Regions from separate parts of the Acidisoma sp. genome, predicted to be linked through region 2. Evidence: riboswitches for the same ligand, from Rfam matches in the RefSeq annotation. Region 2 holds a riboswitch; the other holds the start of a gene.
What was found. Region 2 has a riboswitch for thiamine pyrophosphate ahead of thiC (phosphomethylpyrimidine synthase ThiC). Riboswitches for the same ligand answer to the same signal wherever they lie in the genome.

Region 1: it holds a riboswitch for thiamine pyrophosphate, as region 2 does, so the genes downstream of both, ACOEQ1_RS05220 (FAD-dependent oxidoreductase) here and thiC (phosphomethylpyrimidine synthase ThiC) in region 2, are expected to answer to the same signal.

What each region holds. Positions count from the first base shown of each region.
Region 1 covers NZ_CBDAQN010000001.1:1,104,053-1,118,664, reverse strand. Annotated here, with positions in the region: gene ACOEQ1_RS05245 (MlaE family ABC transporter permease) at 1-149, opposite strand, end outside; gene alr (alanine racemase) at 146-1,213, opposite strand; gene ACOEQ1_RS05235 (flavin monoamine oxidase family protein) at 1,236-1,886, opposite strand; gene ACOEQ1_RS05230 (FAD-dependent oxidoreductase) at 1,883-2,617, opposite strand; gene ACOEQ1_RS05225 (replicative DNA helicase) at 2,529-4,025, opposite strand; TPP riboswitch at 4,142-4,262, shown strand; gene ACOEQ1_RS05220 (FAD-dependent oxidoreductase) at 4,318-5,328, shown strand; gene thiS (sulfur carrier protein ThiS) at 5,297-5,494, shown strand; gene ACOEQ1_RS05210 (thiazole synthase) at 5,496-6,263, shown strand; gene ACOEQ1_RS05205 (thiamine phosphate synthase) at 6,263-6,916, shown strand; gene ACOEQ1_RS05200 (glucose 1-dehydrogenase) at 6,889-7,686, opposite strand; gene ACOEQ1_RS05195 (mismatch-specific DNA-glycosylase) at 7,796-8,440, shown strand; gene ACOEQ1_RS05190 (LacI family DNA-binding transcriptional regulator) at 8,361-9,437, opposite strand; gene msrB (peptide-methionine (R)-S-oxide reductase MsrB) at 9,678-10,100, opposite strand; gene ACOEQ1_RS05180 (anthranilate synthase component II) at 10,219-10,827, shown strand; gene trpD (anthranilate phosphoribosyltransferase) at 10,833-11,861, shown strand; gene trpC (indole-3-glycerol phosphate synthase TrpC) at 11,883-12,707, shown strand; gene moaC (cyclic pyranopterin monophosphate synthase MoaC) at 12,707-13,192, shown strand; gene glp (gephyrin-like molybdotransferase Glp) at 13,189-14,394, shown strand; gene ACOEQ1_RS05155 (methyl-accepting chemotaxis protein) at 14,422-14,612, opposite strand, start outside.
Region 2 covers NZ_CBDAQN010000003.1:760,328-774,939, forward strand. Annotated here, with positions in the region: gene ACOEQ1_RS11655 (CheR family methyltransferase) at 1-252, shown strand, start outside; gene ACOEQ1_RS11660 (protein-glutamate methylesterase/protein-glutamine glutaminase) at 249-1,283, shown strand; gene ACOEQ1_RS11665 (chemotaxis protein CheD) at 1,280-1,855, shown strand; gene ACOEQ1_RS11670 (hypothetical protein) at 1,870-2,220, shown strand; gene ACOEQ1_RS11675 (chemotaxis protein CheW) at 2,366-2,860, shown strand; gene ACOEQ1_RS11680 (alpha/beta fold hydrolase) at 2,895-3,797, opposite strand; gene ACOEQ1_RS11685 (DUF2852 domain-containing protein) at 4,029-4,598, opposite strand; gene ACOEQ1_RS11690 (TetR/AcrR family transcriptional regulator) at 4,659-5,297, opposite strand; gene ACOEQ1_RS11695 (L-lactate permease) at 5,480-7,087, shown strand; gene ACOEQ1_RS11700 (methyltransferase domain-containing protein) at 7,126-7,914, opposite strand; gene thiC (phosphomethylpyrimidine synthase ThiC) at 7,956-9,782, opposite strand; TPP riboswitch at 9,851-10,011, opposite strand; gene ACOEQ1_RS11710 (GFA family protein) at 10,158-10,685, shown strand; gene ACOEQ1_RS11715 (cis-3-hydroxy-L-proline dehydratase) at 10,808-11,914, shown strand; gene ACOEQ1_RS11720 (trans-3-hydroxy-L-proline dehydratase) at 11,916-12,950, shown strand; gene ACOEQ1_RS11725 (YbaK/EbsC family protein) at 12,968-13,423, opposite strand; gene ACOEQ1_RS11730 (methyl-accepting chemotaxis protein) at 13,579-14,612, shown strand, end outside.

The DNA.
Region 1 (14,612 bases), on a different contig from region 2:
AGCGCCCGCCCGAGCAGCCGGGGGTAGAAGGGCGGAAACAGAAGGTGGAGGAGGCCGGTGACGGCGAAGATCGCCAGGGCTCCGGTCGAGCGGCAGGACGCGATTGCGCCCCGCCCGATCGCGGCGAGCGCGTTCAGGATCAAGTTCATGCGCCCAGATAGCGCCTGTGGAAGCGTCTGCCCAGGGAGGTAAGGATCTCGTAGCCGTTGGTGCCCGCGAGCGCCGCAAGTCTCTCGACCGGAACATGCGGACCGATGACCTCGCACCAGTCGCCGATGACGGCCGTGGGGCACTCCGTCACGTCGACGGTGATGAGGTCCATCGAGATGCGGCCGACGACGGGGCAAAGCTGACCGTCGAGGCTCACATCCGCCTTGTTGCTGAGCACGCGGTGGTAGCCGTCGGCATAGCCGATGGGGAGCGTGGCGATGCGGCTCGGACGGGTGGCGACCCATTGGTGGTCGTAGCCGACGCCCTCGCCGGCCGCGACCTCCCGCAGTTGCATGATGCGCGCGCGGAGGCGCGCGACGGGGCGCATGGGGTTCGGGCGGCCGACGGTCGGGTTGATGCCGTAGAGCGCCGCGCCGGGCCGCGCGAGGTCCGAGGCAAAGTCCTCGCCCAGGAAGATGCCGGATGAATTGGCGAAGGAGCGGCGCACGCCCGGGAAATGGCTGGCGGCCTCCGCGAAGGTCCGTGCCTGGAGCGCGTTGATCGCCGAGGCCGGCGTGTCGGCGGCCACGAGATGCGTCATCACGTAAAGGAGGTCGAGCCCGCCCAGCATCGTTGTGTCGCCAATCAGCCGGGCAAGTTCCGCGGGGCTCAGGCCGGTGCGGTTCATCCCCGTGTCGATATGGAGCAACGCCGGGAGGCGTCGCCCGGCATTCCGCGCAGCGGCGCTCCAGGCCTCCACCTCGCCGAGGGTGCCGAGTGCCGGCGCGAGGTCATGCTGGATGAAAGCTTCCTCTTCGCCGGGGCCGAGGCCGTGCAGCACGCAGACCATGGCGTCAGGGACGACGGGCCGGATCTCCATCGCCTCCATGAGGTGGGCAGTGAAGAAGTGCCTGCAACCTGCTGAAAAGAGACGCGCGGCGATCGCCACGGCGCCGAGGCCGTAGCCGTCGGCCTTGAGCACGCCCGCCGTATCGCCGGACGCATGGCGCTCGCACAGAATGCGCCAGTTCGCCGCCACGGCGTCGAGGTCGATCTCCAGCACCGAGCCGCCGGTGGCGAAGGGTTCAATGATGGCGGCGATCCTTCTCCCCGATCACGAGCGCCGCCGCGCGCCGTCCGTCCAGCACCGCGCCGCCGACCGTTCCCGCCATGCCGTCGGTGCGGCAGGCCTCGCCCGCGAAAATGAGCCGGCCACCGGCTATCGGGCGGCCCAAAACTTCGCGCGCTCCCGCGCCACCGGGTCGGGCGTAGCTGTAGGCGCCGAGATGATGCGGGTCGGTGCCCCAGTCGGTGGTGAACCCGCCCTCGGCGAAGATGCCGTCTGCCTTAGCTCCGAACATCGCGCGCCACTGCGACCGCGCCAGATCGAGCGCCGCGCGCGGATCGGGCGCCACTTCCCAGGCCGCGCCGCCGCCGACAAAGGCGATGGCGTGATCCGTGTCGCGCGGCCAGGCGATGAAGCTCATGAACGGGTCGCCAAGGCGGTCCAGCCGGCGGAAGGCGTGGGTTGGCTCCGTCATGCCGAGACGGTCCGCCCCTCGTGCGCGCAGCACCACCTTGCTCAGCAATCCCATCGGCAGGTTGGCAATCGCGTCCGCGGTATCCGCTGGCAAGGGCGGGTCGAAGACGATCGATCCCGCACCCAGAACGCCGGTCGAGACGGTGACGATGACTGATGCGGCGCTGATGGTTCCCTGAGGTGTCTCGACCCTCACCTCCGAACCGCCCCAGGCGATTCGTTGCGCGGGGCAGCGACAGCGGATGGGTCCCGCTCGGCCTCCAGCAGATCCCGCAACAGGCGGCCGAACCCACGCTCGGCGATGAGGTTCGCGCCGTCCAGCTGGTTGAGGCGAAAGTCCACGAGGCTGAGGTCGGGCGCGTCGACGGCGTCGATGAGGCTTGCGTGCCAGGACTCGATGGTCGCCGCCCAGGGGTTCTGGTGCCGGAAGGCTCCCGTGGCGGTGGCGAGATCGACGTCGGGCTCGGCGGGATGGCGCATGACGGCCTCGAACCACGCTTCCTCGGCCTCCTCGTAGTCCGCCTGCTCGGAGGCGGTCGCGAGCCGGTCGCCGACGACCATGCGGGATGCGCTGCGGAAGGCCTCGCGCAATTTGTGGCCGGCGCGCTCGGCCATCGGCACGAGCGGATTGTGCTCGGCCATGTGCAGCCAGGCCGCGCCCTCGTCGATCCAGGCGCCGCCGAGCGCCGGGGGAGTGGATGTCCGCGCGCGGCCGCCGGGGGCCTCGGACGCTTCGAGCAGAAGCGTGCTGCGCCCCGCCGTGCGCAGGGCTACCGCCGCCGCAAGGCCCGCGGCGCCCGCGCCGACGATGACGACGTCGAAATCAGTGGTGCCCGCTTCAATGATGATCGTCGTGATCCTGGTCGAGGTCGGCGAAGCGCGTGAACTCGGCCTCGAAGAAGAGATCGATCTTGCCGGTTGGTCCATGGCGCTGCTTGGCGAGGTATAGTTCGGCCTTGTTGTGCACGCGCTCCATATCCTGCTGCCACTTCTCCAGCGCCGTCTGAAACTTGTCCTCGCTGTCGTAGCCCATCTGCTTGGGCGCGCGTTGGGCGAGGTAGTATTCGTCGCGGTAGATGAACATCACCGCATCCGCATCCTGCTCGATCGACCCGGACTCGCGCAAATCAGAGAGCTGTGGGCGCTTGTCCTCACGGCTCTCGACCGCGCGGCTGAGCTGGGAGAGCGCCATGACGGGCACGGACAGCTCCTTGGCCAGCGCCTTCAGCCCCTGGGTGATCATGCTGATTTCCAGCACGCGGCTCTCCGGGCGGGTGCCCGCCGCCGGCCGCATGAGCTGCAGGTAGTCGATCACCACGAGCCCCAGGCCCTTGCTGCGCTTCAGCCGGCGGCAACGGGTGCGGAGCGCCGACAGCGTGATGGCCGGCGTGTCGTCGATCTCCAGCGGCAGGCTGGCGATGTCCCGGCTGACAGCCACGAACCGGTCGAAGTCGCGCGGGCCGATGTCGCCGCGCCGGATGCGGTCGCCGCTGATCCGCGCCTCCTCCGCCAGCAGACGCGAGGCAAGCTGCTCGGAGCTCATCTCGAGCGAGAAGATCGCGACGGTGTCCTTCGGGATGGCATTGGGGCCGCCGGCCTTGCGCGCCTCGGCCTGGATCGCGCGCGCCGCACCGAAGGCGATCTTGGTGGCGAGCGCCGTCTTCCCCATGCCTGGGCGGCCAGCAAGGATGAGCAGGTCGGAGCCATGCATCCCGCCGGTCTTGGCATCGAGGTCACGCAAGCCCGTCGACAAGCCCGAGACGCTGCCGGAACGCTGGAAGGCGCGCTCGGCGCTGTCGATCGCCTGCCCCAGCGCCTTCTCGAAGGTGATGAAGCCGCCCTCGGACCCGCCTCTGGTCGCGAGATCGAAAAGCTGCTGCTCGGCGGCCTCCATCTGCTGGCGGCCGTCGAGCTCCGCATCGGCCCCGAAGGCGCGATTGACGAGCGTCTCGCCGACATCGATGAGCTGGCGGCGGAGCCAGGCGTCATGCACGGTGACGCCATAGTCGCCGGCATTGATGATGCCGATCATGGCGGTGAGGAGTTGGGCGAGATAGGCGGTGCCGCCGACCTCCGCCAGCACGCCCGAATGCTCGAATTCGGCCCTCAGGGTGACGGCGTCGGCGAGTTGCCCGGCCTCGATGCGGCGGGAGATCGCCTGGAAGATGCGCCCGTGGATGGGGTCGGCGAAGTGCTCGGGCGCGAGGAACTCCGAAACCCGCTCGTAGGCCTTGTTGTTGGCGAGAAGCGCGCCGAGGAGGGCCTGTTCGGCTTGGAGGTTGGCGGGCGGAAGGCGTTGGCTGAGCCCGAGGAGCGGCGAGTCGATGTTGTTCATGCCGCATCATAGACCCAGGAGGCTTCCGGGTTCAGCAGCCGGCGCCTGTGGAGACTGGGGATAACCTTCGGGTCACGATACGCTGTTTTGACCCGGCGCGCCGCCAGGACTACACGGAAAGCACCAAGGGGAGCCCCGAGAAGGGGCTGAGAGGCCGGAGCGCGGAACACCGCATCCCGGCGACCCTTACAACCTGATCCAGGTCATGCTGGCGAAGGGATGGAACGAACCCCCGCACCCGTCCGTGCCGGTCCACCCCCCTCCGCCGCCCGACCGAAGCGTGAGGCAAGACATGCGCGTCACCGTCGTCGGCGCCGGCATCGCCGGGCTCACCACCGCCCTCGCTCTGTCGGAGGGGGGCGCTGAGGTCACCGTCGTCGACCGTAGTGCAAGCCTCGGCGCCGGCGCGTGTTCGCGCTACGCCGGCGGTATGCTCGCCCCCTGGTGCGAAGCCGAAAGCGCCGAGCCGCTGGTAACGCGGCTGGGCCAGGAAGCGCTGGACTACTGGCCGCGAAACTACCCCGGCACGGTGCAGCGCGGCAGCCTTGTGCTCGCACCCGCGCGCGACGCGCCGGACCTCGAACGCTTCGCCCGCCGCACCACGGAGCATGAGCGTCTCGATGCGGACGGCATCGCGGCGCTCGAGCCCGACCTCGCGGGCCGCTTCCGCCAGGGGCTTTTCTTCCCGCGCGAGGCGCATCTGGACCCTCGGCGGGCGCTGACGACGCTGGCCGAAACGCTGGCGGGGCGCGGCGTCGCCATCCGCTTCGGTGAGACGGTCGACCTGGCGGCGCCGAGCCGCGATCTCATCGCCGACTGCCGCGGGTTGGCGGGCACCGACCGCCTGCCGGATCTGCGCGGGGTCAAGGGCGAGATGCTCATCCTCCGCTGCCCCGCCATCAGCCTGTCCCGCCCCGTGCGGCTGCTGCACCCTCGCTTTCCCCTCTATGTCGTGCCGCGCGGCGAGGGCGTCTTCATGGTCGGCGCGACCATGGTCGAAAGCGGCGAGCGGCACCGGGTGACGGCACGCTCCGTCGTCGAACTGCTCAGCGCCGCCTACACGCTGCATCCGGCCTTCGCCGAGGCCGAGATCCTGGAGATGGGCGCCGATGCCCGCCCCGCCTTCCCCGACAACCTGCCGCGCATCCGCGTCGATGGCAGCGGGCTGTCGGTCAACGGCCTGTTCCGGCACGGCTTCCTGCTGTCGCCTGCCCTCGCCCGCCGCGCCGCCGACGTGCTGCTGCACGGCATACAATATCCGGAGGTGATGGATGAAAATCCTCGTCAACAACGAACCGCGTGAGATCGCGGGGCCGAGCCTCGCCGACGCGCTCGATGAGCTGGGCTACGGCGGCGCCGTGGTAGCCACCGCTGTCAACGGAGACTTCGCCCCGGCGCGCAGCCGGCCGTCGCTGATGCTGGCCGAGGGCGACCGGCTGGAACTGCTCGCGCCAATGCGGGGAGGCTGAGATGGAAGTGTATGGCGTCACCCTCTCCTCGCGCCTGCTGCTGGGCACGGCGCAGTATCCCTCGCCGGCCATCCTCGCCGACGCCGTCCGCCGTTCAGGGGCCGAGGTCGTCACCGTCTCGCTACGCCGCGAGTCTGGCATGGAGCGCGCCGGCCAGGCGTTCTGGTCGCTCATCCGCGAACTGGGTGTGCGCGTGTTGCCGAACACCGCCGGCTGCCACTCCGCGCGCGAGGCGATCACCACGGCGCAGATGGCGCGCGAGGTGTTCGCGACGAACTGGATTAAGCTCGAGGTCATCGGCAACCACGACACGCTGCAACCCGACGTCTTCGGCCTCGTCGAAGCGGCCCGCAGCCTCTCGGCGGATGGCTTCGAGGTCTTCCCCTACACGACCGAGGACCTCGTGGTCGGCGAGCGCCTGCTCGATGCCGGATGCCGCGTTCTGATGCCGTGGGGCGCGCCGATCGGGTCCGGGCGCGGGCTCAACAACCTCTACGGGCTGCGCGCGATGCGGGCGCATTTCCCGGATGTGCCGCTGGTGGTCGATGCGGGTATCGGCCTGCCCTCGCAGGCGGCTCAGGCCATGGAACTCGGCTATGACGGCATCCTGCTCAACACCGCGGTCGCCCGGGCAGGCGAGCCGGCCAGAATGGCGGCAGCCTTCGCTCACGCGATTGAGGCGGGGCGCGAGGCGTTCCTCGCCGAACCCATGCTGCCGCGTGACATGGCGGTGCCTTCCACGCCCCTGCTCGGGCAGGCCTTCCTCTGATGCGGCTCGATCCGTTCTATCTGATCGTCGACCGGGCAAGCTGGCTGCCCCGCCTGCTGCCTCAAGGCGTGCGGCTGGTGCAGCTACGCATCAAGGACCAGCCGGAGGCTCTGGTGCGAAGCGACATCGCCACCGCCCGCGATCTCTGCGCCGCTGCCGGGGCGCAACTCATCGTCAACGACTACTGGCAGATCGCCATCGATGAGCGCTGCGACTTCGTTCATCTCGGCCAGGAGGATCTCGACGGCGCCGATGTCGCCGCCATCCGCCGCCACGGGCTGCGGCTCGGTGTCAGCACGCATGACGAGGCGGAACTGGATCGCGCGCTGTCCGTCGCGCCCGACTACGTGGCGCTGGGGCCGGTTTATCCCACCATCCTCAAGGCGATGGCCTGGGCGCCGCAAGGCGTTTCCCGCGTGGGCGACTGGAAGCAGCATGTGGGCGACACGCCGCTGGTCGCCATCGGCGGCCTCACACCAGATCGGGGCCGGGAGGTGCTGCAGGCTGGCGCCGACAGCGCCGCCGTCGTCACCGACGTGCTGCGGAACGCCGATCCCGAGGCCCGCGCGCGAGAATGGGTCGCGTCAACGCAGCCGTGGCGAATTCCGGCAAGCCAGCAGGGCCGTCAACCGTTGCCGCGGAATTCCGGGTAGAGCGTCATGCCGCCATCGACGAAGATCGTCGTGCCGACGACGTAGTCGGACTGGTCGGAGGCGAGCCATACAGCGGCTTTTCCCACATCCTCGGCGACGCCGATCCGGCCGTAGGGGATGAGCTTCAGCAATGCCGCACCTTTCTCGCCCTCGGTCTCGCTCGCGTTGATGGCGGTGCGGATGGCGCCGGGTGCGATTGCGTTGACCCGGATGCCCTTCTCCGCGACTTCCTGAGCGATCGTCTGCATCATCATCATGATGCCGCCCTTGGAGGCAGCGTAGTTCACGTGCCCCGCCCAGGGGATGACCTGATGAACCGAACTCATGCAGATGATTTTGCCCCGCGCGCGCGAAACGCCACGATCCCCCTGGGCCTCGAACTGCCGCACAGCCGTCTGGACGCAAAGGAACTGGCCCGTCAGGTTGACCTTCAGCACGGCCTCCCACTGATCGAGCGTCATCGCCGTCAGTGGCGCATCCTTCTGCATGCCGGAGTTGGCGACGAGGATATCCACGCCGCCGAAAGCCTCCAGCGTCTTCGCGAAGAGGCTGGCGACGTCGGCCTCCTGCGAAACGTCGGCGCCGACGGTAATCGCGCGGCCTCCGGCAGCCTTGATCCGGCTCGCCAGCTCTTCTGCCGGCTTGGGTTGCGAGTGGTAGTTGATGACGACAGCGGCCCCGGCGTCGGCGAGCTGTTCGGCGCAGGCGTAGCCGAGGCCGGAACTGGCTCCGGTCACGATCGCAACCTGCTTGTCGAGGCGGCATTCCATGGCGGTGTTCCTTACCATCGATCTTCAGGCAGAGGTGGCACGCACGGGCCTGATGCCAAGGAGGACGAGGGAGGGTGGCGGAGCGTTTTGCCCGCGCTACTATGAGCCGATGAGCGACTGTCTGAGCCCTGCTTTCCCTGCACTGGCACCTGCACCCGACATCCTGCCCGACCTGCTGCGGCCCGGACTGGACCTCGTCATCTGTGGCACGGCGGCCGGCGCTATTTCCGCCGCGCGCGGCGCATATTACGCCAATCCCGGCAACCGCTTCTGGAGCGTGCTGGCGGAGACGGGACTGACCCCGCACCGCTTTCGGCCGGAGGAGTTTCCGCGTCTGCCAGACCTCGGTATCGGCCTGACCGATGTCTGCAAGAGCGCCTCGGGTCAGGATGAGGCCTTGCCTCGCGAAGGCTTCGACCGGGCGCGGCTGGCGGCAGCGATGCGGCGCTACCGCCCGCGCCTGCTCGCCTTCAACAGCAAGCGAGCGGCGGCGGAATACCTGGGGTTGCCAACGGGGCGCATCCCCTATGGGCCGCTGCCGCCTGATTTGCAGCCGGCCGGTATGCCGCCGGTCCTTGTGCTGCCGTCGACTTCGGGGCTTGCCTGCCGGGCCTGGGACCCGATGCCATGGCGGGCATTGGCATCCTTGGTGTTATCGTGGCGGGCGCAAACCGTCAGGCGGAGAGCAGCGCCGGAAAGCTCTCCAGACGCTCTGTTGCCTGATGGTGTGTGGCGGTCGAGCGGCGAAGCATGAGCTGAAACCCGAGGAGGTGGCGGGCCGGTTCCGTTCCCGCGCCTCCGGCTATCCTGCGGACAAGGGTATCGACCGCCAGTTGCGCGAGCTGCTCCTTTGGCTGGGCGATAGTCGAAAGCTCCATGCGGCCGTGCCCCGCACTGCCCGCATCGTCGAAGCCCAGAACCGACAGCTTGTCCGGAACGCCGAGGCCGAGCCGCTCGGCTATTTGCATGATCTGCAATGCCCGCATGTCGTTGACGGCAAAGACGGCGGTCGGGCGCTCGTCCCCCAGCAGGACATCGGCAATCGGCATGGCGACGCCCCCGATCGTCGCCGTCTCTCCGTCGCGGCTGATGCACAGCGTTCTCGGCTGGAGCCCGGCAGCCAACATCGCATCGGCATAGCCAAGCTCGCGGTCGCAGGCATAGCGGCTGTCGGACGGCGCGTCGGCGAGGTGCCAGATGGCGCGATGACCTTCCACGATCAGGTGGGAGATCGCGGTCAGGGCGCCGGCGCGTTCGTCGATCGAAACGACATCGCCCCAGCCGGCGCTGCAGCAGACGAACACCGACGGCACGCGACTGCCGATGAGATGGCGCGCCTGCTCGGCGGCGGCCCGGCAGGAGAGAAACAGCAAGCCGGCAACCCGGTGCTCCAACATGCGGCGGATGCCCTCGGCCTCGGGGTTGCCATCCGAGGGCGCGTTGCAGAACATCACCTGATAGCTGAGTGCTGCGGTGAAGCCGCCGATCAACTTGGCTATTTCGGCCTGGAAAGGATCGGCAAGGTCGCCGATGACGATGCCGAGTATCGACGTCCTCTGCTGCACGAGCTGGCGGGCGACAATGTTCGTTTGATAATCCAACTCGACGATGGCCGCCTGAACGCGCTCCCGCGTCGCAGGGTGCACGCCGACGGCATTTCGGATGACGTTGGACACCGTGGACTTGGAGAGCTTGGCGACCCGTGCCACGTCATGGATCGTCGGAGGCCTGACGTAAGGCTGCGTTGCCACGGCTAGGCCTTCTTGAACGGCATTGTTCGGTGGCAGCGGCCGTGGGCCATGTTGACGTCCCAAATATCAGATGTCGATTCCCGTGTTATACAGGCGTGATATGAACGAAACGTTTAACCGCCGGGGATCGACCGGCGCGGCCTGGTCGCGCATGAGCGGCCACAAAAAAGGGGCATCGCATTGCCCCTTTTCGGTCCGTCGCAGTGGCGGCGGCGGTGACGCCAAATCGTCCGCAGAACGTTATTTCGCTTCAGCCGGGGTGAAGGTCAGCGCCACTCCGTTCATGCAGTAGCGCTGGTGGGTCGGCGGCGGCCCGTCCGGGAAGACGTGGCCGAGATGACCGCCGCACTGGCTGCAGTGAACCTCCGTCCGAAGCATGCCGAGGGTGCGGTCCTCGGTGGTCTCGACCGCGCCCTCGAGCGGTACATCGAAGCTCGGCCAGCCGGTGCCGCTCTCGAACTTGGTCGCGCCCTCGAACAACGGATTGCCGCATCCGGCACAGGCGAACGTGCCCGGCCGCTTTTCGCGCAGCAGCGCGCAGCTGCCCGGCCGCTCCGTGCCATGATGTCGCAGAACCTGATACTGCTCGGGTGAGAGGCGCGCGCGCCATTCGGCATCGGTGAAGCTCACCGGGTAGGCTTTCGAGATCGTGTCGATGTCCATGTGGTGCCCCTTGCGTGGCGGCCGGTGGCCCAGGCGCCCCAACCATGTGGCGAAGTTCATGAGCCCAGCCGCCCTGCCATTGATTGACCCTGCCTGCTCGGCAGACGATAATATTGGCATGATCCTGCTCATCGACAACTATGACAGCTTTACCTTCAACCTCGTGCAGTTTTTCGGCGATCTCGGCGCCGCCTGCGAGGTTTGGCGTAACGATGCGGTGTCGGTAGCGCAGGTGCTCGCGGCCGAGCCCGAAGCCATCGTGCTGTCGCCCGGCCCCTGCACGCCGAATGAGGCCGGCATCTGCCTCGACCTCATCGCCGCCGCGGCCGGCCGGGTGCCGATCCTCGGTGTCTGTCTCGGCCATCAGGCCATCGGGCAGGCTTTCGGGGGCGAGGTCATCCGCGCGCCCGCGCCGATGCACGGCAAGATCAGCGCCATCCGGCACGGTCAGTCTGATATCTTCGCGGGGCTGCCCTCGCCGTTCGACGCCACGCGCTACCACAGCCTGATCGTGGAGCGCGAAACGCTGCCCGAGACCCTCACGCCCACCGCCTTCACCGAGGATGGCATCATCATGGGGCTGCGCCACCGCACCCTGCCGATCTTCGGGGTGCAGTTCCACCCGGAGAGCATCGCGAGCGAGCATGGGCACGCCATCCTCGCCAATTTCCTCGGGCTGGCGCGTGGCCGGAACGCTCCCGAAGGCGCTCATGGGCGGGCCGCCTGACCGGCGTGATCCGGCCGCTTCTCGCCCGGCTCGCCCGCGGTGAGAGCCTGACCGAGGCGGAAGCCGAAGCCGCCTTCACCGAAATCATGACCGGAGACGCGACCCACGCGCAGATTGCGGGGCTGCTGATGGCGATGCGCGTTCGCGGCGAAACGGTGCCGGAGATGGTCGGCGCCGTCCGCGCGCTCCGCCGCCGCATGGTGGCGATCGCGGCGCCCAGGGGCGCCATCGATGTCTGCGGCACCGGCGGCGACGAGGCCGGCACGCTCAACATCTCGACCGCCGTCGCCTTCGTCGTCGCCGGTTGCGGCGTGCCGGTCGCCAAGCACGGCAATCGTGCTCTCAGCTCCAAGTCCGGGGCGGCGGACGTGCTGGAACATCTGGGCGTCAACGTCACTCTGCCGCCCGACCGGCTCGAGCGCCTGCTCGCCGAGACCGGCTGTGTCTTCCTGTTCGCGCCTGCCCATCACCCGGCGCTGCGGCACGCGGCGCCCGTGCGGGCGGAACTCGGCACCCGCACGCTGTTCAACCTGCTGGGACCGCTGGCGAACCCGGCCCGTGTGGAGCGCCAGTTCACCGGCGTCTTCGCGCGCCAGTGGACGCGGCCGGTGGCGGAAGCGCTCGGGCGCCTCGGCACCCGGGACGCCTGGATCGTGCATGGCCAGGGGCTCGATGAGCTGACGCTCGCCGGCGTCAACCACGTGGCGGTGCTGCGCGATGGGGTGGTGCGGGATATGACGCTGAACGCCGAGGAGGCAGGCCTCGCGCCCGCGCCGCTGTCGGCGTTGCGCGGCGGCGATGCAGCCACCAATGCGGCGGCACTCATGCGCCTGCTGGCGGGCGAGCGCGGCGTCTACCGCGATACCGTGATCTTGAACGCGGCGGGAGCTTTGATGGTGGCCGGCGCCGTTCCAACTCTGGCGGAAGGCGTGGCCGCAGCCGCCGCTTCGATCGATGCCCAGCGGGCAGCGGGCGCGCTCGAGACGTTGCGGCGAGAAAGCCAGCCCTCTATCCCAGCGGTTCCGAAGCAGTGACGCCAGAGGCTCCAAACTAGAATGAACTCCCAGGTCCCCGACCTTCTGGTCAAAATCTGCGACGACACCCGCGCGGACGTCGCCCGGCGGCGGGCGTCGATGCCGATGGAAATGCTCAAGCAGAAGATCGCGGGCCAGACCAAGCCGCGCGGCTTCGGGCGCACCCTGATGGATCACGTCAACCTGCACCGGGTCGCGCTGATCGCCGAGATCAAGAAGGCGTCGCCCTCCGGCGGGCTCATCCGCCCGGACTTCAATCCCCCTGCGCTCGCCTCGGCCTACCGGGATGGTGGCGCTACCTGCCTGTCCGTGCTCACGGACAGGACGTGGTTCCAGGGCGAGCCCGCACATCTGATGGCCGCACGCGCGGCGGTGCCGCTGCCGGTCCTCCGCAAGGATTTCATCCTCGACCCCTGGCAGGTCTACGAGAGCCGGGCGATGGGCGCGGACTGCATCCTGCTCATCCTTGCCGCCCTCTCCGACGATCAGGCGCGAGAGCTGGAGGCACTGGCCCGCGCCCTCGACATGGACGTGCTGGCCGAGGTGCACGACGAGGATGAATTACGCCGCGCGCTGGGGCTGGAGACGCCGCTGATCGGGATAAATAACCGCAATCTCAAGACGTTGAAAATTGATCTTCAAACGGCGGTCGATCTTGCCCCTCAGGTGCCGCCCGAGCGCTTCCTGATCGCCGAGAGCGGCATCCAGAATGCCGGAGATGTGCGGCGTCTCGTCGAGGCCGGGCTGCAGTGTTACCTCGTCGGCGAGAGCCTCATGCGACAGACGGATGTCGCCCAGGCGGTGCGCGATCTGATCGGGCCGGAGCGAACCGCGGACGCGGCATGATGGCGTCCGAAGGCCGCCTGACCCATTTCGATGCCGCCGGGCAGGCGGCCATGGTGGATGTCTCGGCCAAGCCGGAGACGGTTCGGGAAGCAACTGCCCGCGCCCGCATCACCATGCTGCCCGAGACGCTCGCGATTATCCTGAGCGGCACGGCCAAGAAAGGCGACGTGCTCGGCGTGGCGCGCCTCGCCGGCATCATGGCGGCCAAGCGCACGGCCGACCTCATCCCGCTCTGCCACCCGCTGCCGATAGCGGCAGTGACCGTGGATCTCGTGGCGGACGCCGAACTGTCGGTCGTGGAAATCACGGCGACCGTCCGCACCACCGGGCGTACCGGCGTGGAGATGGAGGCGCTGATGGCCGCCTCGGTCGCGGCGCTTACGGTCTACGACATGTGCAAGGCCGTCGATCGTGGGATGGTGGTTGAGGGCTTGCGTGTCGTCGCGAAATCGGGGGGCGCCTCAGGCGATTTCCGCGCGCCATGATCTCCGTGACCGAAGCGCGCACGAGAATACTGGCAGGGCTGGCCCCGACAGCGCCCGAGATCGTACCGCTCATGGAGGGCGTGGGCCGGGTGACCGCCGCACCGGTCATTGCGCGCCACAGCAATCCACCCGCCGATGTCTCGGCGATGGATGGTTACGCGGTGCGAGCCGAGGATGCCGCCGCAGGCGCGCGGCTGCGCTTGATCGGCGCCGCCCCAGCCGGTCATCCCTTCGACGGCAGGATCGAGCCGGGCGAGACCGTGCGGCTCTTCACCGGGAGCGTGGTGCCCGGTGGCGCCGACGCCATCCTCATCCAGGAAAACGCCACCCTCAGCGACGGCGTAGTGACGCTAAACGAGGCAACCCCGCCGGGTCGCCACATCCGCCGCATGGGGCAGGATTTCCGCGCCGGGGAAACGCTCATCCCGGCCGGCAAGCGGCTGAACCCGCGCAGCATCGGTCTGGCGGCGGCGGGCGGTCACGCCTGGCTCGCCGTGCATCGCCGGCCGCGCATCGTCATCCTCAGCACCGGCGACGAAATCGTGCTGCCCGGTGAGCCGCTGCCGCCGGGCGGGGTCGTATCGTCGAACGGGCCGGCGCTCGCGGCTTTGGTGCGCGTGGCCGGGGGTGAGCCCGTGATGCTGCCCTCCGCGCGCGATGATATCGGCGCCATTGCTGCCGCGACCGACGCGGCCCGAGGCGCCGAGATGCTGCTGACGACGGGCGGCGCCAGCGTCGGCGACCACGATCTGGTGCAGGCGGCGCTGGCCGGGCGCGGCATGGTGCTGGACTTCTGGCGGATCGCCATGCGGCCCGGCAAGCCGCTGATGCATGGCAAACTCGGCGAGGTCCCGATGCTGGGCCTGCCGGGCAACCCGGTGTCGGCCATCGTCTGCGCGATCCTGTTCCTGTTGCCCGCGATCGCGAAGCTCTCGGGCCTGCCCGGCGATCCGCCCTTGGCCGAGGCGGTGCGTCTCGGAGCGCCGTTGGCGGCGAACGATATGCGTGAGGACTACATCCGCGCCTCGCTGCTGACCCAGGTGGATGGGCAGTGGATCGCCGAGCCTTACGCGAAGCAGGATTCCGGGATGATCAGCCGGATGGCGGAGGCCGATGCGCTGATCATCCGTCCGCCCTTTGCCCCGGCCTGCGATGTGGGCGAGATGGTGCCCGCCATCCGGTTGGCGCCGCTCGGGGTGTGACCGCCGCATTCGCGACAGGGTCTTGGATCACGCGTCGGCGCTCTGCAAGCGGCGCGCCGCGGGCCGCTGGGTCGCCGCCGTGCCAGCACGGGAGGCCGTCGCGGGGTGCCCCGAGGCTTCGCCAACATCGAACTGCCGGATCAGGCGGGCGAGGTCATCGGCCTCGCGCGTCAGGCTGTGGCTCGCCGCCGTCGCCTCCTCGACCATCGCCGCGTTCT
Region 2 (14,612 bases):
CGCAAGCTCAACCTGATCGGGAACTGGCCGATGCAGGGGCTCTTCCACGCCATCTTCTGCCGCAACGTCGTCATCTACTTCGACGCCGAGACGCAGGCCAAAGTCTGGAGCCGCTTCGTGCCGTTACTTGAACCGGGTGCTGCACTCTACATTGGACACTCGGAGCGTATATCGGGGTCTGCCGAGCAGATGCTGCGCAGCGATGGCGTCACGACCTATCGTTCCATCGCGCGAGGGGCCTCCGCATCATGACAATTCGTGTTCTCGTTGTCGATGACTCCGCCACCATGCGGGGTCTGATCACAGCCCGGCTGCGGGCCGATCCCATGATTGAGGTCGTAGGTCAGGCTTCCGATCCGCACGACGCCCGGCAGGCCATCAAGAAGCTGAACCCCGATGTCATCACGCTGGACATCGAGATGCCGAACATGGATGGGATTGAGTTTCTCGACAAAATAATGCGTCTCCGCCCAACACCCGTGATCATGATCTCGACGCTGACGCAACGCGGCGCCGATGTGAGCTTGAAAGCGCTCGAGATCGGCGCGTTCGATTGCATCGCCAAGCCCACCGGCGGCTCGTCGGATGATTTCGACACGCTTGTCGAAAAGGTGAAGGCGGCGGCGAACTCCCGTCGCCGGTCCCGCCGTCAGGACACGGTGAGACGAGGAGCCGACGCATCGTTCATGCCCGATGACCGGATCATCGCGATCGGCGCGTCGACCGGCGGCGTGGAGGCTCTCATCGCCATTTTGTCGCAGTTCCCGCCGAACTGCCCGCCGACGGTCATCAGCCAGCACATGCCGGCGACGTTCACCCGCAGCTTCGCCTCGCGGTTGAACAACCTCTGTGCGGCATCGGTTTCCGAAGCCACGGAGGGAGCGCCGATGGAGGCCGGGCGTATATATCTGGCACCCGGCGACTTTCATCTCGAGGTGAGCGGTGCAGGCACCTACCGCTGCCGTCTCAGCGACGGTCCGAAGGTCAATGGCCACCGCCCTTCCGTCGACGTCATGTTCAGGTCCGTCCTGCGTGCTGTCGGCAGCCGCTCGATCGGCGTGATCCTGACGGGCATGGGGCGTGACGGCGCTGAAGGTCTGCTCGCACTTCGCCAGGCGGGCGCAGAGACGATCGGGCAGGACGAACAGAGTTCCGTGGTCTATGGCATGCCGAGGGTCGCGTACGAGATAGGCGCGGTGTCGAAGCAGTTGTCGCTCGAGCGGATCGGCGAGGCGCTGGTCCGGCTAGCCAATGTCCATCAAACCTCGATGCAACGCGCATGAGCCAACTCGAAGCCGATGCTGCGGGCTCCGTTCGCATCCATGTCGTGCAAGGTGAACAGCACGTCGAGAACGATCCCAAGGCCATGCTGACAACGATCCTTGGATCCTGCATCGCTGCCTGCATGTGGGATCCTGTCCGTCGCCTTGGCGGCATGAACCATTTCCTGCTGCCGGGAGAAGACAATCAGGTTCCGGAGGCCAATGCGGGTGGAAGTTCCGCGCGCTACGGAGTTCATGCGATGGAACTTCTCGTCAACGCCCTGTTGCGGCGTGGCGCGCGGCGGGAGAGCCTGCAGGCCAAGTTGTTCGGCGGCGGGCGGATGATCCGCGGCCTGACCGATATCGGGGAGATGAACGCTACCTTCGCCGAGCGTTTTCTCAAGGCCGAGGGTATTCCGGTCGTGGGTGGAAGCCTACGCGGCAACCAGGGCCGCCGCATTCAATTTTGGCCAGTCGGGGGGCGCGCACGGCAGGTTCTTCTCCGGCCGGACACGCTCACCGTTTTCCAGACCGAGTTCCAGGTCTCGGCGTCGAAGCCGCCTGCCCAGACGGGTGCAGTCGAACTGTTTTAGCGAAAGCCGCATTCATGAATCACTCGACACCACTCGTTAACATCCTCGACGCCATTGCCGAGGAAATTTCCGATCTCGGCATAGAACTGGACGAGCTACAGACCACGCTCAGCCCAGCGATGTACGAGATCGCCAAGAACGCCGACTACGTCAGGAATGTGCAGACGCTCGACCTGATGTCGCAGAGGCTTACGGCGATCTCGGCCTTCGTCTTCTCGCTCAACCTCTCCATACCGGAGACCTGCCTGGTCAACTCGTCCTCTGCCTTGAGCGAGGTCAAGCTTTCTGCTTTGGCTCAGCGTCTGACGGGTTCGGAGGAGCAGATGCCGGCCTACTGCGACTCAGGCGATGTCGATCTTTTTTAGCAACCGACAATTGGAAGCTGCAATCCTGTGCAGCCGCCATGATCCGGATTCCGGTTGATGTCACCTCTGCTTTAAGGTGTCGGCAACTCAATCTATGCATAAAGTTTGATCGTTTTGCACGCGATCAGCCATTGGGGGCTTTCTGATGCCGGCATTGACTTATGGAGCTCCGAGCACCGCAGTGGACAGGGGTAATCAACTTCTGTCCGTACGCGTGGGCGACCAGGAATTCGCCATGACGATCATGGCGATCCGGGAGATCCGTGGATGGATCGCCTCCACGCCCCTCCCCCATGCTCCGTCCTATATCAAGGGCATGATCAATCTCAGGGGCAGCGTTCTGGCCATCATCGACCTCGCTGTGCGCCTGGGGCTACAGACCCGTGATCCAACCGCTGCATCGGTCGTTGTGGTCATAGAAATGGGCGACAAGGTGGCTGGGCTCCTCGTCGACGCCGTATCGGACATCATCACCGTGACTGAGGATATGCGGCAGATGACGCCCGACACCGGGGACGCGACATCCCGCGCCTATGTCGAGAGCTTGATCATGATCAACGAGCGGATCATCGGCATCCTATCTCTGCCGATGGTCATGCCGCAGGAACCGGCGATGCGTCTCGAACTCGAAAACGCCTGAGCCAAAAACGCAGCGCCGATCGCTGTGGAGGATCCTACGCGGCCTGGGCGTCCAGCCAATGGGCCGCGTGATGATCCGCACCGGAAGGCAGCGGCTTTGCCGGGTTGCCAAGCCAATGCACGACATCCCGGGTGACGACCGCGCCAGCCACATCCCGCTGCAAAAGGTGATAGCCATCGGGGTAGAAGGCGAAAGACTGTTCGCACTCGTTTGCCGCACGTTCGCGGGTCCAGCAGGCAGCCATCGCTCTCTTCGGAACCAGCTGATCCTTGCCGCCGTAGAGGAACAACGTCGGAGCCCGCCGTTGGCCCGCCGTTGCGAGGGCCGCATCCATAAGATCCGTCAGGCCGTTCAATACCGTGATGCTGGCCGACTGGCGCCGGACTTCGGGATGCACCCGCCGGAGGGCCGCGTGATTATCAGTCGGTTTGATGCCGAGGCGATGCGCGCTCAACCGAAGCCATGGCACGGTCTTGTTCGCCCACCACAGCGACAGACGATAGGCCGCCGCCATCTCTCGCCTTCCCCAAACGGCAGGTGCACTGAGGATATAGCCATCCACGTCCAGGCCCTCGTGCCGAGCGGCCAGCACCATCAACACGGCCGCACCCATGCTTTCGCCGGCCAGGAACAGCCGGGCGCATGGAAACCGGACGCGCATCTGTGTCACCATGGTCAAGGCATCGGTTACCATGACATCGGTCCCGTGCCAGCGCCCTCGGCCGGCGGCCGCGCCGAAGCCGCGCTGATCGGGTGCGATCAAGGCTATCCCGGCATCCACGAGTTGCGACGAGGGCGCCTCCCATGCGTCGGCACTGTCATTGATGCCGTGGAGCGCGAGCACGACCGTCGCGGGTTCACCCGCCGGCAGCCATTCGCGATAAGGAAGACTGGCTCCATCCGCCATCTGGAAGGTGCCGCCCATGGCGCGCGGCACCAACGCCCGATGCTTGCCGAGGGATCGCCGTTTCTTCTGTGGAGGGGAAATGTGCGGGCCCCGGATACTCGCGTTGCTGGGGGCCGGATCATCTTGACGGTTGTAGTTAATCATCGTCCGTCATGGCTACCATCGGGCAGCCATTTCGGAAAGCACGAACATGACACGAAACTGTCACAGAGCCGTTGGCCGGATGAAGGTCAGGTAACCTTCTTCATCCGGCCCGGTTTCTTAGCCTTCCGGAGTGCGGTTGGGCTCGGGTTGCGAGGGCCGTGGCCGGCGCTCGGCCATGAACTGGTCGAATTCCGCCTTGTCCTTCGCGAAACGCAAGCGATCCAGGAACTGGGCGAACTCACCCTGTTCCTCTTCCAGTCGACGCAGAGTATCGGCCCGATACTCATCGAAGGCCCGGTTGCCGCTGGACTGCGATGACCGTGAGCCCCACCCGCCTCGGCGCCCACCCCAACTGCCGCAACCGGCGAAGTTCGCGAAGCCTTGCCCCGCTCGTTCACGTCCAAACATGTATCGCCCGATCTTCCTGTTCCAGATTGTCACGAAAAGCAGCGCCAGGCCCACCGGCCACCAGACGATAAAGCCCGTGATCGTGGCCGCGATGAGCAGCGGTCGCGAGATCGACCACAGTCCGAAATAATCCTGCCCCGGCCCGGAGCCGCCGAACCGCTCTCCATCCTCGAACGCCGGGCCGCCTGGCGACCGCCGGCCGCCCCATGGCCCCCGGCCTATTCCTGGTTGACCCATTCCTGACTGACCGTAGGCCCCTTGATTAGCCGCGCCGGACATCTTGGTTTCCCTATGTGAATGTAAGTCACATTTACATCTAAGGCGGGCGGCGGATTTTCGTCAAGGGGAATGCGTGCTTCCTGCCAGGCCCAGGCTCTGGAGATAAAGCAGCACGCCCGCCTCCAGCAGGTCTTCCGGCGACATCGGCAGTTTGCGCCGGCCGGCGTCCCCCCGTCCAAAGAGCGATGCGATGCCATGCGCCATCGCCCAGACGTGCAGCGCCACCATCAGGGCGGGGGGACGCCCCGGTTTGGGAGCCGCCGAAGCAATTGTCTCGGCGGCGCCGCGCAACACGGAGAAGGCGCGCTCGCTGGCGGTCAGCAAGCCGGGATGTGCCTCCGCATTGATCCTCGCTTCGAACATCGCGGCGTAGAAGGCCGGCTCGGTGCGCGCGAAGATGAGGTAGGCGCGGCCGATATCCTCGAACGCCTGGATCGGCTCGGGCTTGCCGTCCCGCCAGGCCTGGGCAAGGCGCAGGCTAAGCGCATCGAAGCCGCGCAGGGCTACTTCCGCCACCAGCGCCTCGGCATCGCGGAAGTGGCGATAGGGGGCGGCGGGGCTGACCCCGGCCCGGCGCGCTGCCTCCGCGATGGTGAACCCGGCCGGGCCGCTCTCGGCGATCAGCGCGATCGCGGCTTCCACCAGCGCCTCGCGCAGGTTGCCGTGGTGGTAGCCGCGCTTCTGTCCGGTCCAGCTCATGGAATGCGCTTAAGCCATGTGAAGGAGTTTTACATCCCCCACATCCACGTCCCGCGCACGCAATCCTTGCGCATGCGCTTGCGGAGTGGGCGGCAGTCTGTATCGTCGCTCCAGGCGCACGCCGTGAGCCCCAAGAAGAGTCGCGCCGATCCGGATGCGGCAGCCGAGGAGACGAGCCGCAGATGTTCCACCAGTTGCTGACACCCATCGGCGGCAGCCTTGGCTTGTCTTTCGTCATAGGCGCGTTGCCGATCATCGTCGTGCTGGTGCTGCTCGGCGTGCTGCGCCGTCCCGGCTGGCAGGCGGCTCTGGCGGGTCTCGTGGTTGGCCTGCTCGTCGCGATCATCGGTTGGCACGTGCCCGCGGGCATCGCGATCGACGCCGCGGTCGCCGGCGGCGTTTTCGCCCTCTGGCCGATCATGTGGATCGTCGTCGCCGCCCTCACGATCTACAACGTCGCTGTCGTCTCCGGCCGCTTCGACGCCTTCCGGGACTGGATCCTGGAGCATCTCCCCGACGACCGGCGCGTCGTGCTCATCGTGCTGGGCTTCTGCTTCGGCGCCCTGCTGGAGGGCATCGCCGGCTTCGGAACGCCGATCGCGATCATCTCCTCCGTCCTCATCATGATCGGCTGGGCGCCGCTCGAGGCTCTGACATACACGCTGATCTTCGACACCGCGCCGGTGGCCTTCGGAGCGCTCGGCGTGCCCGTCACGGTCCTCGGCACCGTCACCCATCTGCACGATGTGACGCTCGCACAGATGGTCGGGCGCCAGTTGCCGCTCTTTGCATTTTTCCTGCCTTTTTATGTCATGTTCGTGTTTGGCGGCATGCGGTCCCTGCGCGCGCTGGCGCCTTTTCTCTTCGTCGCCGGCGGGAGTTTTGCGATCACGCAGTTCATCACCGCGAACTTCATCGACTACCGGCTGACGGACGTCCTCGCCTCGTTGGTATCGCTCATCCTGTCGATCGGGTTCCTCCAGGTGTGGCGTCCGGTCCCCGATCCGCGCTTTGCGATGAAGCACCTGGATTCCGCGCAGGGCCGCCTGTCGACGATCTCGGGCTGGCAGGGCTGGCTTCCCTGGGCGCTGGTCTCGGCGGTCGTCATTGTCTGGACGAGCTTCAAGATCTTCGCCATTGCCGAGCATAAAATCCCTTGGCCGGGCCTCAACAACGCGGTCTTCATCACGCTCTACAACAAGCCCTATGGCGCGGTCTGGGACTTCCAGCCGCTTGCGACCGGCACCGCAATCTTCGTATCGGCGGTGCTCACGGCGCTCCTCCTCCGCGTCAGTCTGAGAGACTTCTTGAGCTGTTTCCTCCGCACCTTCGTGCAGCTGCGCTTCGCCATCGTCACCGTCGCCTTCATCATCGCCCTCGCCTACGTGATGAACTACGGCGGCATGACCTACACGCTCGGCAAGGCGGTCGCCTCGCTCGGCGGCATCCTGTTTCCCATCGCCTCCGCCTTCCTCGGCTGGATCGCGGTTTTTCTCTCGGGTTCGGATACCTCCGGCAACGCGCTCTTCGGCAACCTCCAGGTCGTCGCCGCCAATCAGCTGGGGCTCAACCCGGTGCTGTTCGCGGCGACCAACTCGTCGGGCGGCGTCATGGGCAAGATGATCTCGCCGCAGAACATCGCCACCGGCGTTTCCGTGACCGATCTCGTCGGCCAGGAGGGCACGGTCTTCAGGCGAACCTTCAAGCACAGCGTCTTCCTGACGCTGCTCGTCGGCATCCTGGCGTTGCTGCAGCAGTACGTCCTGCCGTGGATGATTCCAGGCCACTAGCACCTGACGGCTTGGCGGGCGGCTCTGGTCGGAGACATCTACCCGGGGCGACGGGCCATCAGCGCGGTCGTCGCCACCACCTCGCCCAGGTTCCCTGAGGGAGCCAGCCGCCCGATGAGGTCGGTCAGTTCCCGCAGGAGGTCGTCCGCCCGCGTGCCGAGCCGCCCGCGTGAGGTGGAGGACATCGATAACGCCCGGTTCAGCAGACCCGCCGCGGTCAGCCGGCGACGTTCGATCACCGATATCTCTTCGATCCGGCAAAACGCGGACCTCAGCAGCAATGCGGTATGGGATATCCACCCGGGCCCTCGCCGGCGCTGGCGTTCCTCGTCCTCGGCATAGCGCTCGATCACGGCGCTGTATTCTTTGCGCCAAGCGTTCTCGGGCACGTCCGGATGGCTATCCCGGAACAGAACCACCGATCCGTCCGGCTCCACGATCTCATCCAGTCTCCGCAGCGTGTCGACCCGGTCCATCCAGTGAAAGGACCGCCCCATCGTGACCAGACCGAAGCGGCCGAGGTGAGGTCCGATGTCGTAGGAACTTGCCTCGATCCACAACGCATTTTCGGGGCCGCCCCCGCGCGCGAGCCGCAGCATCTCCGGCTCAGGATCGATGCCGACCACTTCGCTGACGAAGGGCGCGAAGGCGCGCGCCAGTTGGCCGGGCCCGCAGCCGAGATCGAGCACCCGATCTTCGCGCGTCACTTCGCACAGCTGGATGACGCGCTCGATGGCGCGTGGAGCGTAGCCCGGCCGGCCGGCGAGGTAGTGGTGGGCCGCCGTCCGGAAACGCCTGGGCTGAAAAGGCACCGCCTCGATTATCATCGTCACGCCAAACCTCACCGCCATAAGCGGATGAGACTACGCTATTCCGCGGGCGCCGGCACGTAGAGCACGTGGCCGCTCGCCCGGAACTCCTCGCTCTTCCCCTCCATTCCTGCAATCCGCGCGGCATCCGCGCGCAGATCGTGGGAGATGCGCATCGAGCAGAATTTCGGCCCGCACATCGAGCAGAAATGCGCGGTCTTGTGCGCCTCCTTGGGCATCGTCTCGTCATGGAAGGAGCGTGCCGTGTCGGGGTCGAGCGCGAGGTTGAACTGGTCCTGCCAGCGGAACTCGAACCGTGCCCGGCTGATCGCGTCGTCCCGTAGCCGCGCCGCCGGATGTCCCTTGGCGAGATCGGCCGCGTGTGCGGCGATGCGGTAGGTGATGACGCCGGTCTTCACGTCGTCGCGGTCCGGCAGGCCGAGATGCTCCTTCGGCGTGACGTAGCAGAGCATCGCTGTCCCGAACCAGCCGATCATCGCGGCGCCGATCGCCGAGGTGATGTGGTCGTAGCCCGGCGCGATGTCGGTCGTCAGCGGCCCGAGCGTGTAGAACGGCGCCTCGCCGCATTCGCGCAGCTGCTTCTCCACGTTCACCTTGATCTTGTGCATCGGCACATGGCCCGGCCCCTCGATCATGACCTGGCAACCGCGCGCCCAGGCGATCCTCGTCAGCTCGCCCAGCGTCTCCAGCTCCGCGAACTGGGCCGCGTCGTTGGCGTCGGCGATCGATCCCGGACGCAGGCCGTCGCCCAGCGAGAAGGACACGTCGTAGCGGCGCATGATGTCGCAGATTTCGCCGAAGTGCTCGTAGAGGAAGCTCTCCCGATGATGCGCGAGGCACCAGCGCGCCATGATCGAGCCGCCCCGAGAGACGATCCCGGTGACGCGCCGCGCCGTCAGCGGCACATGCTGCAGGCGCACGCCGGCATGGATGGTGAAGTAGTCGACGCCCTGCTCCGCCTGCTCGATGAGGGTGTCGCGGAAGATGTCCCAGGTCAGCTTCTCGGGCTCGCCGCCGACCTTCTCGAGCGCCTGGTAGATCGGCACGGTGCCGATGGGCACGGCGGCGTTGCGGAGGATCCAGCCGCGGATGTTGTGGATGTTGCGCCCCGTTGACAGGTCCATGACCGTGTCGGCGCCCCAGCGCGTCGCCCAGACCAGCTTCTCGACCTCGTTCGCGACCGAGGAGGTGACGGCGGAATTGCCGATGTTGGCGTTCACCTTGACCAGAAAGTTGCGCCCGATGATGACGGGCTCAAGCTCCGGATGATTGATATTGGCCGGAATGATGGCACGACCGGCGGCAATCTCCTCCGCCACGAATTCGGGCGTGATGAAGTCCGGGATGCTGGCGCCGAAGTCCTCGCCATCGGCGCGGCGTTCGGCGGCGCCTTCGGCGGCCTTGACGCGGCCCAGGTTCTCGCGATGGGCGACGTAGCGCATCTCCTCGGTGATGATGCCGGCGCGGGCGAACTCAATCTGCGTCACCATCAGGCCATCGACGCCGGCGAGCACGGCGCGCTCTGCGGGACAAGGCTGAACGAGGCCGGCCGGAGACACGAAGCCATTATCCCCGGGCTGGACCACGCGCGGGGTGACGGTCGTGAAGCCGCGCCGCGCGATCCAGTCCCCGCGGACCGAGGGCAAGCCCGCGGCGAGGTCGATCGTCGTCTCGGGATCGGTAAATGGGCCGGAGGTGTCATAGACCCGCACTGGCTCTTCCCGGGCCGACGGATCGAGCGCGATTTCGCGGTAGGGCACCCGCAGACCGGGAAAGCCGTCCGGCGCGGAATAGCACTTTCGCGAGCCGGTGATTGCGCCGGTCGTGACGGTGACGGGAATGGGGGCGGAAAGGTTATCGGGCATTGCACATCTCCTCGCCGGGCACAGGAGATGGGGGCGGAAGAACGCGGAGCCCCTGAAAACCGCAGCGGGGACCTCTTCCGTACCAGTCCCTCCGCCGGCATGATCCGGATCAGGTTCCCCGGACAGCGCCTCGCGAGAGGCCTGTTGCCGGCAGGGTCACCGCGCCGCGTCATCCAAAGATGACCTAGCGGTATCTCAGCCCCTTGCCGGGGCTCCCCTTGGTGAAGCCAGCATTGCGGCTGGGCGCGCTCCCTGTCAACCGGCGCCAATCGGTCACACGAACCGGTGCAACGCCCGACAAGAAGCGGCGAGCCCGGTTTTAAATCCTCCGCCGGACGGCATCTGCTGTCGCGTGAGCCTTATGAGGATCAAGCCATGGCCGAAGCCGTTCGCGTCGCCGCCGCTCTGCACGCCACGAACCGCGAACGAGGCTTCCCCCTGCCTCAGCCTGGCGGGTGCCGCTGCGGCCGCGTGCGTTACCGCGTGACGGAGGCGCCGGTTTTCACGCTGGCTTGCCACTGCACCGACTGTCAGCACCTTTCGGCAAGCGCGTTCTCTCTGGGCATGGTCGTGCCGAGAGGCGGCCACGTCATCACGGATGGGCGCGATGCGCTTCGCTGCTGGAGCAAGACCGGCGGCAGCGGCAAGGAGAGCCGGCAGTTCACCTGCGCCGCCTGCGCGACCTGGCTTTACACCGAGGCGGACAGCGCCGCCGCCTTCACCATCGTCAGGCCAGGCTCGCTCGACGATCATCGGTGGTTCAGGCCGATCGCCCAGATCTTCACCCGCAGCGCGCTGCCTTGGGCGCTGAAGCAGCTTCAGTTCAGCTACGAGACCGAATTCGATGATCCGGGTCCGATCCGTCAGGCCTTCGCGAGCAGCGGGATCCGGCCTGGCGCGTAGACGGTTCCCCCCAAGGCGCTTTGTGTGGAAGGTTTGACCTAGCGAACGGCGGCGCAACGCGGGAGTGCGTTGTCCCCGCCCGCCCCACCGCTCGGTTAGTGCCAACGAGGAAAGACCAAGACATGAAGATCACCGCCATCAAGGCTTGGCAGGTCGACCTGCCCCTGAAGGAGGGCCGCTACAGCTGGTCCAACGGGAACTTCGTCGAGGTCTTCGATGCGACCGTGGTCGCGGTGGAAACCGATGACGGCGTGACGGGCTATGCCGAGTGCTGCCCGCTCGGCTCCGCCTACCTCCCCGCCTACGGCGCCGGCGTCCGTGCGGGCCTTGCCGAGATCGCGCCGAAGCTCATCGGCCTCGACCCCACGAACCTCGGCGAGATGAACCGCCGCATGGACGCCGCCCTCAAGGGCCACGCCTTCGTCAAGGCGCCCATCGACATCGCCTGCTGGGACATTCTGGGCAAGGTCGCCGGCTTGCCCGTCCATGCGCTGCTCGGCGGCGCGGCCCAGGATCGGGTCGCGCTCTACCGCGCCATCTCCCAGCAGCCGCCCGAGCAGATGGCGCGCGCCGTCGCCGGCTACCGGGCCGAGGGCTACACCAAGTTCCAGCTCAAGGTCGGTGGCAATGCCGACGAGGACATCGCCCGCATCATCGCCTGCCGGGACATCCTCCACCCCAGCGACGTGCTGGTGGCGGACGCGAACACCGGCTGGACGCGGGCCGAGGCCGCGCGCGTGGTCGCGGCGGTATCCGACCTCGATGTCTACATCGAGCAGCCCTGCCCCTCCTTCGAGGAGTGCCTGTCGGTGCGCCGCCGCACGGCGCTGCCTTTCGTGCTCGACGAGGTCATCACCGACGTTGAAGCCCTGCTTCGCGGCCTCGCCGAGGATGCGATGGACATCATCAACCTCAAGATCTCCAAGGTCGGCGGCCTGACCAAGGCGCGGCTCATCCGCGACCTCTGCGTCGAGAGCGGCATCCCGATGACCATCGAGGACACCTGGGGCGGCGACATCGTGACCGCGACCATCGCCCACCTCGCTCGCTCGACCCCGGCTGAGTTCTGCTTCTCCGCCACCGACTTCAACAGCTACGGCACGCGGGACATCGCGACGGGTGCGCCGCGCCGCCTCGATGGCTTCATGACCGCCTCCGATGCGCCCGGCCTCGGCGTCACACCCTTGATCGAAAGTTTCGGCGCGCCGGCCCTGAGCATCGGCGGCTGAGATGCGAACGACCAAGATCATCCACATCGTCGGCTGCCACGCCGAGGGCGAGGTCGGCGACGTGATCGTCGGCGGTGTCGCGCCGCCGCCCGGCGACACGCTCTGGGCGCAGTCGCGGTTCATCGCCCAGGACGAGACGCTCCGCCGCTTCGTGCTCAACGAGCCGCGCGGCGGCGTCTTCCGTCACGTCAACCTGCTGGTGCCGCCCAAGGATCCGCGCGCCCAGATGGGCTTCATCATCATGGAGCCCGAGGACACGCCGCCGATGTCCGGCTCCAACTCCATCTGTGTGGCGACGGTGCTGCTCGACACCGGCATCATCCCCATGGTCGAGCCGGAGACGCGCCTCGTGCTGGAGGCGCCGGGCGGCACGGTGGAGGTCACCGCGCTCTGCCGCAACGGGAAGGCCGAGCGCATCACCGTCCGCAACGTGCCGAGCTTCGCCGACCGGCTGGGTGCCAACATTGAGGTCGAGGGCCTCGGCACCTTGACGGTCGACACCGCCTATGGCGGCGACAGTTTCGTCATCGCGGACGCCGCGGCGCTAGGGTTCGCCATTGTGCCCGACGAGGCGCACGACATCGCCCAGGCCGGCATCCGCATCACCAAGGCGGCGAACGAGCAGCTGGGCTTCACCCACCCCGTGAACGCGGAGTGGAACCACATCTCCTTCTGCCAGATCGCGCTCCCGGTCCGTCGCGAGGGAGATGTGCTGACAGGCGCGAATGCCGTCGTCATCCAGCCCGGCAAGATCGACCGCTCGCCCACCGGCACCGGCTGTTCGGCGCGCATGGCGGTACTGGAGGCGCGCGGCGAGATGGCCGTGGGCGACCGCTATCTCGCCCGCTCGATCATCGGCTCCGAGTTCGCCTGCCGCATCGAGGAGGCGACCATGCTCGCCGGCCGCCGCGCGATCATCCCCTCGGTCTCTGGGCGTGCCTGGGTCACGGGCACGCGGCAGGAGATGCTGGACCCGGACGATCCCTGGCCCACCGGCTACCGCCTGTCCGACACCTGGCCGCGCATCGCCCGGTAAGCCGCTCAGGCGGCTTCCTAGCACACGTCGACCCACTCGGCGCCGACCAGTTCGGCCATCCGGACCGGGTCGATCCGCACCGCGCTATGCGTGGAGCCTGCCGCAGGCACCACCTCGTCGAACGCTCTCAGCGAGATGTCGCAGTAGACGGCGAGCGGTGTCGCCAATCCGAACGGACAAACCCCGCCGACCGGGTGTCCGGTGACGGCCACCACTTCCTCGGCGCTCAGCATGCGCGGCTTGCCGCCAAAGGCCGCCTTCGCCTTCCGGTTGTCGAGCCGAGCGTCGCCCCGCGTGACCACCAGCAGGTTGCGCTCACCGACCCGCAGCGAGAGGGTTTTCGCAATCTGCGCGGGCAGCACGCCGTGCCCTTCGGCGGCGAGCGCGACCGTGGCGGTGCTGCTTTCCAACTCGATGATGGCGATATCGGGAGCGTTTGCGGCCAGAAAGGCGCGGACCGACTCAAGGCTCATGGGCATGACTCTCCTCGACAGTTCCCAGTCCGGAACGACGCTTTCGCTGGCGAAGCGACTTCACGCGGCGTTAACCAGCTTCAGCGTAATAGTAACGAACTGGTGATCCGGAACGGCATTGTCAACGTGTTGACCCCGCTCAGAGGAGACTCGCGTTGGCACTCGGTCGCTTTGCTAAAAGACGAAGCACGCAAGCCTATCTGGTTACTGCTGTTATCTGTCTGCTGGGCCTGTTTGCCGTTCGGCAGAAGGCGGCGATCGATTACGGTTCCGCGAAGGATCGTTTCCGGCTTGAGTCGCACGCGGCGACGCTGGCCGCAGCCAATCTCGCGCAAAATCAGTTCGAAGATATCTATCACAATATTCGAACCATCAGCCGTTTGCCGAGTGTTCGCAGCGTCGACCGCGAGGGCACGACACTTACTCAGGACTCAACATCGACCATACAGGAGCTTTACAACAACCTCGCCAGCAGCGTGGCAATTTCGGAAGTCTACATCGTTCCGCGCTCGCTCAACGCTGATCTGATCGATCCCGCCACGAGCGCCCCCGAAAAGCCGATCATCAGCTTTGACGATCTGATAGCGGACGATGCGGGTGGCGGCACAATTGTAAAACGTTTTGAAGCGGAGATCTACGAGTACCATCTCCTGCGCCACCAGATGACGTGGTTCGCTGTCCACACACCGACAATGGCGTCGACGCACGGCGTCGACGTTCCGATGATCTCCGGCGGACAGGTCGTCACCTGTGACAACACGGTCTATAACTCGACCCTCAACGATAGCGACAGGACCGGCATGGTCTTCTCGGTTCCGTTCTTCGCACCGGATGGTCGCCTGAAAGGGACCGTCTCGGCGATCATCCGCCTCAAGGCGGTCCGCGCTGTGCTCCCAATCCGCGGCTTCGCGTTGGTCAGCCCAACCTATAACGAGTTTCTGCTGTCGCCCCGTGAAGTGCTCGACGCGGCCGCGCGGAACTATGCCCGCCATGCGGAACCCGATCCGCGCCTGATCTACTCCGAGGTTTTTCCGCTCCCGATCCACGACCCCAGAGCGCAGTGGAGCCTTTGGGCAGAGGTTCCGAATGCGGCCTACTACAAGCGCGCAGATGTTCGCGCGGCGCAAACGTTCGAGGTCGGCGCATACTCGGTTGTCGTTTTACTGACGCTTGTTGCGGTTCTCGTCAT